One region of the Clostridium sp. CM041 genome, then DNA from elsewhere that is predicted to be linked to it. Evidence: riboswitches for the same ligand, from Rfam matches in the RefSeq annotation. Region 1 holds a riboswitch; each other region holds the start of a gene.
What was found. Region 1 has a riboswitch for cobalamin ahead of cobU (bifunctional adenosylcobinamide kinase/adenosylcobinamide-phosphate guanylyltransferase). Riboswitches for the same ligand answer to the same signal wherever they lie in the genome.

Region 1 (2,266 bases):
CAATAGCAAATTCACAAGTAGCCAATGGTAACAACATTAAGAATGATGTAGCATTAGCAGATACTGGTTATGGTCAAGGGGAGGTCCTTATGAGCCCACTTCACCTTGCACTATCGTATAGCGCAGTTGTTAATGATGGAAATATTATGTCTCCAACTTTAGAAAGTTTGAATGAAAAGGTAAAGGCTAAGGTATGGAAAGCTAATGCAATTTCCGCGGATAATATAAAATTTGTAAAAGATGGTCTCACTGGAGTTATCGATAACCCAAATGGTACAGGTCATGCGGCAAAAGTTGATGGGCAAGCTCTCGCGGGTAAAACTGGAACAGCGGAACTTAAGAAAGATGACAAGGATAAAGCTGCAGAAGAAAATGGATGGTTTATATGTATGGATACAGCTAATCATAAAATAGTAGTATCAATGTTAATGGAAAACGTTAAAGAGAAAGGTGGAAGTCACCATGTGGTACCTATTGTAAAAGGAGTAATGGAATATTACTTAAATAAAACACTGAAATAGCGTTAGAAAGTAGGTAGAATGATTTACATTGCTTTAATATTTTTTTGATGTTACAATAAAAATAGTCAACTTAATAAAAATTGAATATTGTTTTAGGTGCCCTGTAACAGGGGTTAAAAGGGAAAGTGATTATAAAACCACTGCAGCCCACCGCTACTGTATTAGAGGATGAAATCCAAAGAACCATTGGGAAACTGAGAAGGTTGGAGAGTAAGATGATGCTAAAGCCAGTAAACCTGCCTATTGCTTGAAATTTTAGTCTTCGGAGGGAGGATGAAAAATGCGTAATTTAACAATAATATTGGGTTATCCAATATGTGAAAAATTCAATTGCATTATTCCACATCCTTGAGATGTGGTTTTTTTGTTTGGTGATTTTTTTATATAAGGGTATATTATTAAAATAATAAGGAGCACACTATGAAAAAAATTATACTTATAACAGGTGGCGCAAGGAGTGGGAAAAGTACATATGCTGAGAAGCTAGCTAAAGAAGAGAAGGGCAACGTACTTTATATTGCAACTTCAATTCCGTTTGATGATGAAATGAAGGACAGGGTAAAAAAACATAAAGAAAGAAGACCAGCTTCTTGGTATACTTTTGAAGGCTATAAGAATTTAAAACAGGTATTCTATAACGAAGAAATGCAGTTTGATACGATTTTATTAGATTGTATTACAATAATGACTACAAATCTTATGTTTGAAAAAGGGGGGGATAATTTCGATGATCTTAATAATCAAGCTATAAGTGCAATGGAAAAAGGGATTTTACAAGAGGTAGCAGTATTTCTTGACGAAGCAGAAAAAAACTTAAAAACAATAATTCTTGTAACTAACGAAATTGGCTCTGGAATTGTACCAGAATACAAGATGGCAAGGGTTTTTAGAGATATTGCGGGTAGAGTTAATCAGTATATTGCATCAAGGGCTCAGGAAGTTCATATGGTGGTTTGTGGTATTCCAATTAAAATTAAATAAGTAATTAAGAAATTAAAATTTATGGAGGTAACTTATGTTTAAAAGAAAAAGTATAATAAGTCTAGTTTTAGCTGTTTTTGTTTGTGTTGTATTTAGCGCGTGTGGTAGCAAGGGTGAGAATAAAGGGTCGCTTAATACTACTAAAAAGGAAACTAACGCTGTAGTATATCCGCTAAAGGTAGTTGACTCATATGATAGAACGGTCATCATTGAAAAAGAACCTAAAAGAATTATTACAATTGCACCAAATATAACAGAGGGAATATATGCACTTGGTAAAGGAAGCAGTGTAGTTGGTAGAAGTGATTACGATGATTACCCAGCTCAGGCCCTTAAGGTTACATCTGTTGGTGACTTATTGCAACCAAGTGTAGAGAAAATTGTTGAATTAAAACCTGATGTAGTTATTGTATCAGCTCTTTTTGATAAGGCTATTATTAAAAAATTAGAGGCTCTTAATATAAAGGTTGTAGCGCTTGGTGGTGAAGAAAATTTTAATGGTGTGTATGACACAATGTCAAAACTTGGTCAGGTTGTAAATGCTAGTGGGGAAGCCCAGACAATAGTATCAGATATGAAAAGGAAAGTTGCAGAAATAACTGATAAGGTTAAGGATGCTAAGAAGCCAACAGTGTACTATGTAGCAGGATTTGGCAAGAGTGGTGATTTTACAGCAGGAAAAGATACATTTATAGGTAGTATGATAGACATTGCTGGCGGAAAAAATGCTGCGGGCGACGTAGTTGGTTGGAACTACAGTGTAG
Region 2 (2,266 bases), 980 kb from region 1:
ATATAGAATTGATTTTAACAGGGAGAGACGTACCTAAAGCTATAATAGATAAAGCAAACCTTGTAACTGAGATGAAGGATATTAAACATTATTTTAACGAAGGAATACCATCTAGAGAGGGTATAGAGTTTTAATTATGAAAAAAAAGTTGGTATATAAAGTAAAACAATAAAGCTAGCATAACTTACGTTTGCTTTATCATCATGGTTATATTGAAAATTAAATAAATGATTTATGGTTTTAAAGTTGTAGCTTAAAATTAAAAGGGAAACAAGTGAAAATCTTGTGCGAGCCCGTCACTGTAATGAGGAGCAAATTCGCTTGCATATCCACTATTTATAAAATAGGAAGGATGCGAATTGCAATGATACTAAGTCAGGAGACCTGCCATAAGGAACAATACTGATTACTCACGTGGATGTTGGGAGGTGTTATAAATATGGGTAAAATAAATAAGTTAAATAAATTTTCATTGAATGATTTATTTAGTACTGCGTATTTAAATTTAAAAAGAGCAGGTGCATATGGATGTTTCCCAGAACCACCTCAAATTCTAAAATTAAGTCAATAATATTGATATTTAGAGTTTGAAGGGGGAATAATTATGGATATGTACAAAAACTTAGGCAAAGAATTTATTGTCAATATAACAGGAAATAGAGAAGCCGATAGGATTATTATGAAAGAATTTAATAAAAACTCTGTTACAAATAAAGCTCAATTAAAAAAGATTTTATGGAAGAGATTAATAGAAACTTTTAAAAGAAAGTAATTTAATATAGCATATAAAGGTATGAGATGTTTTGCATCTTATTTAAAAGGGAATCGGGTGGAAATCCTGAATGGTCCCGCCGCTGTAATGGTGAGAAGCTTTAAATTATACCACTGACAAGTTTGTTGGGAAGGATTAAAGCGACTATGATCCAAAGTCAGAAGACCTGCCTTTATTAATGCACCAAGAACGCTACGAGTGATAGGGGGTGTGACACATATTTGTATGAAAATGCATTTTATATTTTGTGTTTTTTACAAATATGGTTAATATTGTTATGAAGTCCTTTAGCATAAATGCTAAAGGGCTTAATTTTTTGTGAGGGAGTAGGAATTATAATTATTCTACAAAGTACAGGTGATACAATTTGTTGAATAATTTATAATTACAAGGAGCGAAATATTATGGAGTGGCAAGTGAGATATAAAGAAAAGGTAGTTACTGCTAAAGAAGCTTCAGAAAAAATAAAAGCTGGGGATCGGGTAATTGTTGGTCATGCAGTTGGAGAACCTAAATTAGTTATAGGTGCTATGAGTGAAAATAAGGAAAGGTACGGAGAAGTAGTTCACATGGTAGGGATGGGAAAAGGAACGTATGCAAGGGAAGTTATAAATAGTGATATAGGGGATTTAACAACTTGCTTTTTTTCAGAAATGCCAAGATTATTCAGAGAAGAGTATTTAAAGGTTAATGTGGCTATAATCCAAGTTTCGGAGCCTGACGAACATAGTTTTTGTAGCTTTGGAGTTTCAAGTGGCTACGCTAAAGTAACTGCGGAGTGTGCAGATATTGTTATAGCAGAAGTTAATAAGAAGATGCCAAGAGTTTTAGGAGATAACTTTATACATGTTAAAGATATAGACTATATGGTAGAGGCTGACTATAAAGTTATGGAACTAAAAAAAGGTGAAATAGGAGATGCAGAAAATGAAATAGGAAGAAACTGCTCCTTAATTATAGAGGATGGATCGACATTACAACTTGGAATAGGCGCTATACCAGATGCCATACTTTTAAATTTAAAGGGTAAAAATGATTTAGGCATACATTCAGAGATGATATCAGATGGAGTAGTAGACCTTGTAGAAGCTGGAGTTATAAATAACAAGAGAAAGACTATTCATAAAAATAAGATAGTAGCTGCGGTTTTAATGGGAACGAAGAAACTATATAATTTTGCTAATAATAACCCAATGATAGATATGTTATCTGTTGATTATGTAAATGATCCATATGTTATAAGTCAAAATGATAGTATGGTATCAATAAGTTCATGTACACAAATAGATTTGATGGGACGAATAGTATTAGAGTCTATAGAATTAAAACAATTTAGTGGAGCCTACGAACAAGTAGATTTTATTAGAGGTGCGAATAAATCCAAAGGTGGTAAAGCGATAATAGCAGTTCTATCAACAGATTTTAATGGTAAGGTTTCTAGAATAGTTCCATTAATAGACAATGAAGCTATAGCATCGACATCAAGGACGGATG
Region 3 (2,266 bases), 730 kb from region 1:
TTCCCTTTTATACTTTTTATTAAAATACATTGCATAAGAAAAATTTATTCCATGCATTACTTTTGATATATCAGCACCATTAGCATCAATCATTAAATGTGAATGGTTATCCATAAGACAGTAACCGTAGATTTTAAAATTATAGAGATATTTATACTTCTTTACAAGTGATAAATACTTGTTCTTATCCTCATCATCCTTAAATAAATTTATTTCGCTGATACTTTTGCACATAATATGAAATATAGAGTCATCTGTTTTTTCTCTTGCCTTTCTTGGCATTAAAATCACCCTTCCTCATAGATTTTCATTTGAATTATTGCCTATGAATCGGGATGATATTCATATTCATAATCTTAAGTTAGCATATAAATAGTTTAAATAGTTGTTAACCGTCCCTAACTATTTGCCCTATTAAACTAAGGTTACACTCTAAATATTGACAGTAAGGCTTAAGTATAATAAACTAGAACTAATAGAGAATTGAATATAATTTTAGGTGCCTTGAAATAGGTGAAAAGGGAATGCGGTTTGAATCCGCAGCAGCCCCCGCTACTGTAATTGATGAGAAACTTTTAAATTCCACTTCGTAAATTAAAAATGAGGGAGGAAAATTAAAGGAAGAATCAAAAGCCAGGAGACCTGCCTAAATGATGTTAACAAGCTTTCGGAGGGAAAGAACTATTTAATTATGGATTAATTAAAAAGTAGTCGCTATCGTATGCGTACTATTTTTTTTGTTTTAAAAAGCATTATATGTAAATGTTATGATATATTTCTGAAAATATTTAGTAAGGTGGATGAACGAAATGAAGAAGGCAATTTTAATTGTAAGTTTTGGAACAACACATGAAGATGCAAGAAAAGTAACTATCGATGCAATAGAAGATAAAATAAGACATACTTTCGAAGATTATGATATAAGAAGAGCGTTTACTTCGCATATTATTCTTAGAGTACTTAAGAATAGGGGTAATATTCATGTAGATACTCCAGAAGAAGCTTTGGAAAAGTTAAAAAGCGAAGGATATAATGAGGTAATTGTTCAGCCTTTGCATGTTATTCCTGGAGTAGAATTTGATTATATAAATAATGTAGTTAATAGATACAAAGAATGTAAAGCATTTAAAAATATCTTAATAGGAAGACCTCTTTTATGTTTTAAGGGTGAAGAATCAGACGTGCCAGATGATTACTCAATAATGGTGGATGCTCTATCAAAGCAATTGCAACCAATGGATACAGTAATTTTGATGGGGCATGGTACAAACCATATTGCAAATGCAGTATATTGCTGTTTTGAAAGCGTTTTAAGGGATAGAGGTTTTAACAATGTACATGTAGCAACCGTGGAAGGGTATCCAACTTTGGAAAGAGTAATACCTAATGTTACTACCCGGAGTATTAGCGAAGTCACTTTAATGCCACTACTGTTCGTAGCGGGAGAACATGCCAAGAATGACATGGCGGGAGATGCAGAGGACTCCTGGAAGAGTATTTTAGAGGCAAAAGGGTTTAAAGTTAAAATATATCTGCATGGGTTAGGGGAAAATAGTGACGTTCAAGACATTTATATACAGCACATTAATGATGTAATTAATGAAAAGTTTAAGAATGTAGGGAAAACACATAAGGGAAATTAAAATTCTGCGTAAGTTATAAGTAACTAAAGTACGGTAGATGAGAGTTACAAGTAGAAAGGAAGGTATTCAATGATACATGGTGGAGATGTTTATACTAATGGATTACTTGAGGGGCGAGAATTAATAGATTACAGTTCTAATATTAATCCATTAGGGGTTCCTAAAAGTTTCACTGATAACATTAGTGAAGCCGTAGATGCTTTAACAAGATATCCAGATATTCAATATAGGGAGGTATTGAAAGAATTAAAAGAATACATTGATTGCCCAAAAGAATATTTTGTTTTAGGAAATGGGGCTGCAGAAATAATTGACTTAGTTATAGCTTGTCATAAAAATCTACTAATTGTGGTGCCATCTTTTGTAGAGTACGAAATTGATGCTAAAAAGTGGAATTGTAGTATAGAGTATTCTTATTTAAAAGAGAAGATTGATGATAATACCTTATTAAAGCATGAATATGCTGAGCTTTCCTATGATTATGAGGATATTCTTAATAGATTACAGAGTGTAGAAGGTGTGGTTTTAGGTAATCCGAATAACCCCAATGGCAATATCATAAATAAGGCTGAGTTTCAAAAAATTCTTGAATATTGTGAATGTAACGACAAAGTCATAATAAT

Region 2: another riboswitch for cobalamin. It lies ahead of ACWJJT_RS08595 (acetyl-CoA hydrolase/transferase family protein); the one in region 1 lies ahead of cobU (bifunctional adenosylcobinamide kinase/adenosylcobinamide-phosphate guanylyltransferase).
Region 3: another riboswitch for cobalamin. It lies ahead of ACWJJT_RS07460 (sirohydrochlorin cobaltochelatase); the one in region 1 lies ahead of cobU (bifunctional adenosylcobinamide kinase/adenosylcobinamide-phosphate guanylyltransferase).

Annotation. Positions count from the first base shown of each region.
Region 1 is NZ_CM143648.1:854,136-856,401, reverse strand. Features, by position in the region: gene ACWJJT_RS04120 (penicillin-binding transpeptidase domain-containing protein) at 1-521, shown strand, start outside; partial or broken gene ACWJJT_RS04115 (hypothetical protein) at 577-639, shown strand; cobalamin riboswitch at 599-779, shown strand; gene cobU (bifunctional adenosylcobinamide kinase/adenosylcobinamide-phosphate guanylyltransferase) at 942-1,502, shown strand; gene ACWJJT_RS04105 (ABC transporter substrate-binding protein) at 1,537-2,266, shown strand, end outside.
Region 2 is NZ_CM143648.1:1,836,813-1,839,078, reverse strand. Features, by position in the region: gene ACWJJT_RS08610 (cob(I)yrinic acid a,c-diamide adenosyltransferase) at 1-134, shown strand, start outside; cobalamin riboswitch at 219-406, shown strand; gene ACWJJT_RS08605 (hypothetical protein) at 440-571, shown strand; gene ACWJJT_RS08600 (hypothetical protein) at 605-772, shown strand; cobalamin riboswitch at 773-960, shown strand; gene ACWJJT_RS08595 (acetyl-CoA hydrolase/transferase family protein) at 1,177-2,266, shown strand, end outside.
Region 3 is NZ_CM143648.1:1,584,926-1,587,191, reverse strand. Features, by position in the region: gene ACWJJT_RS07465 (transposase) at 1-282, opposite strand, end outside; cobalamin riboswitch at 480-664, shown strand; gene ACWJJT_RS07460 (sirohydrochlorin cobaltochelatase) at 810-1,643, shown strand; gene ACWJJT_RS07455 (pyridoxal phosphate-dependent aminotransferase) at 1,713-2,266, shown strand, end outside.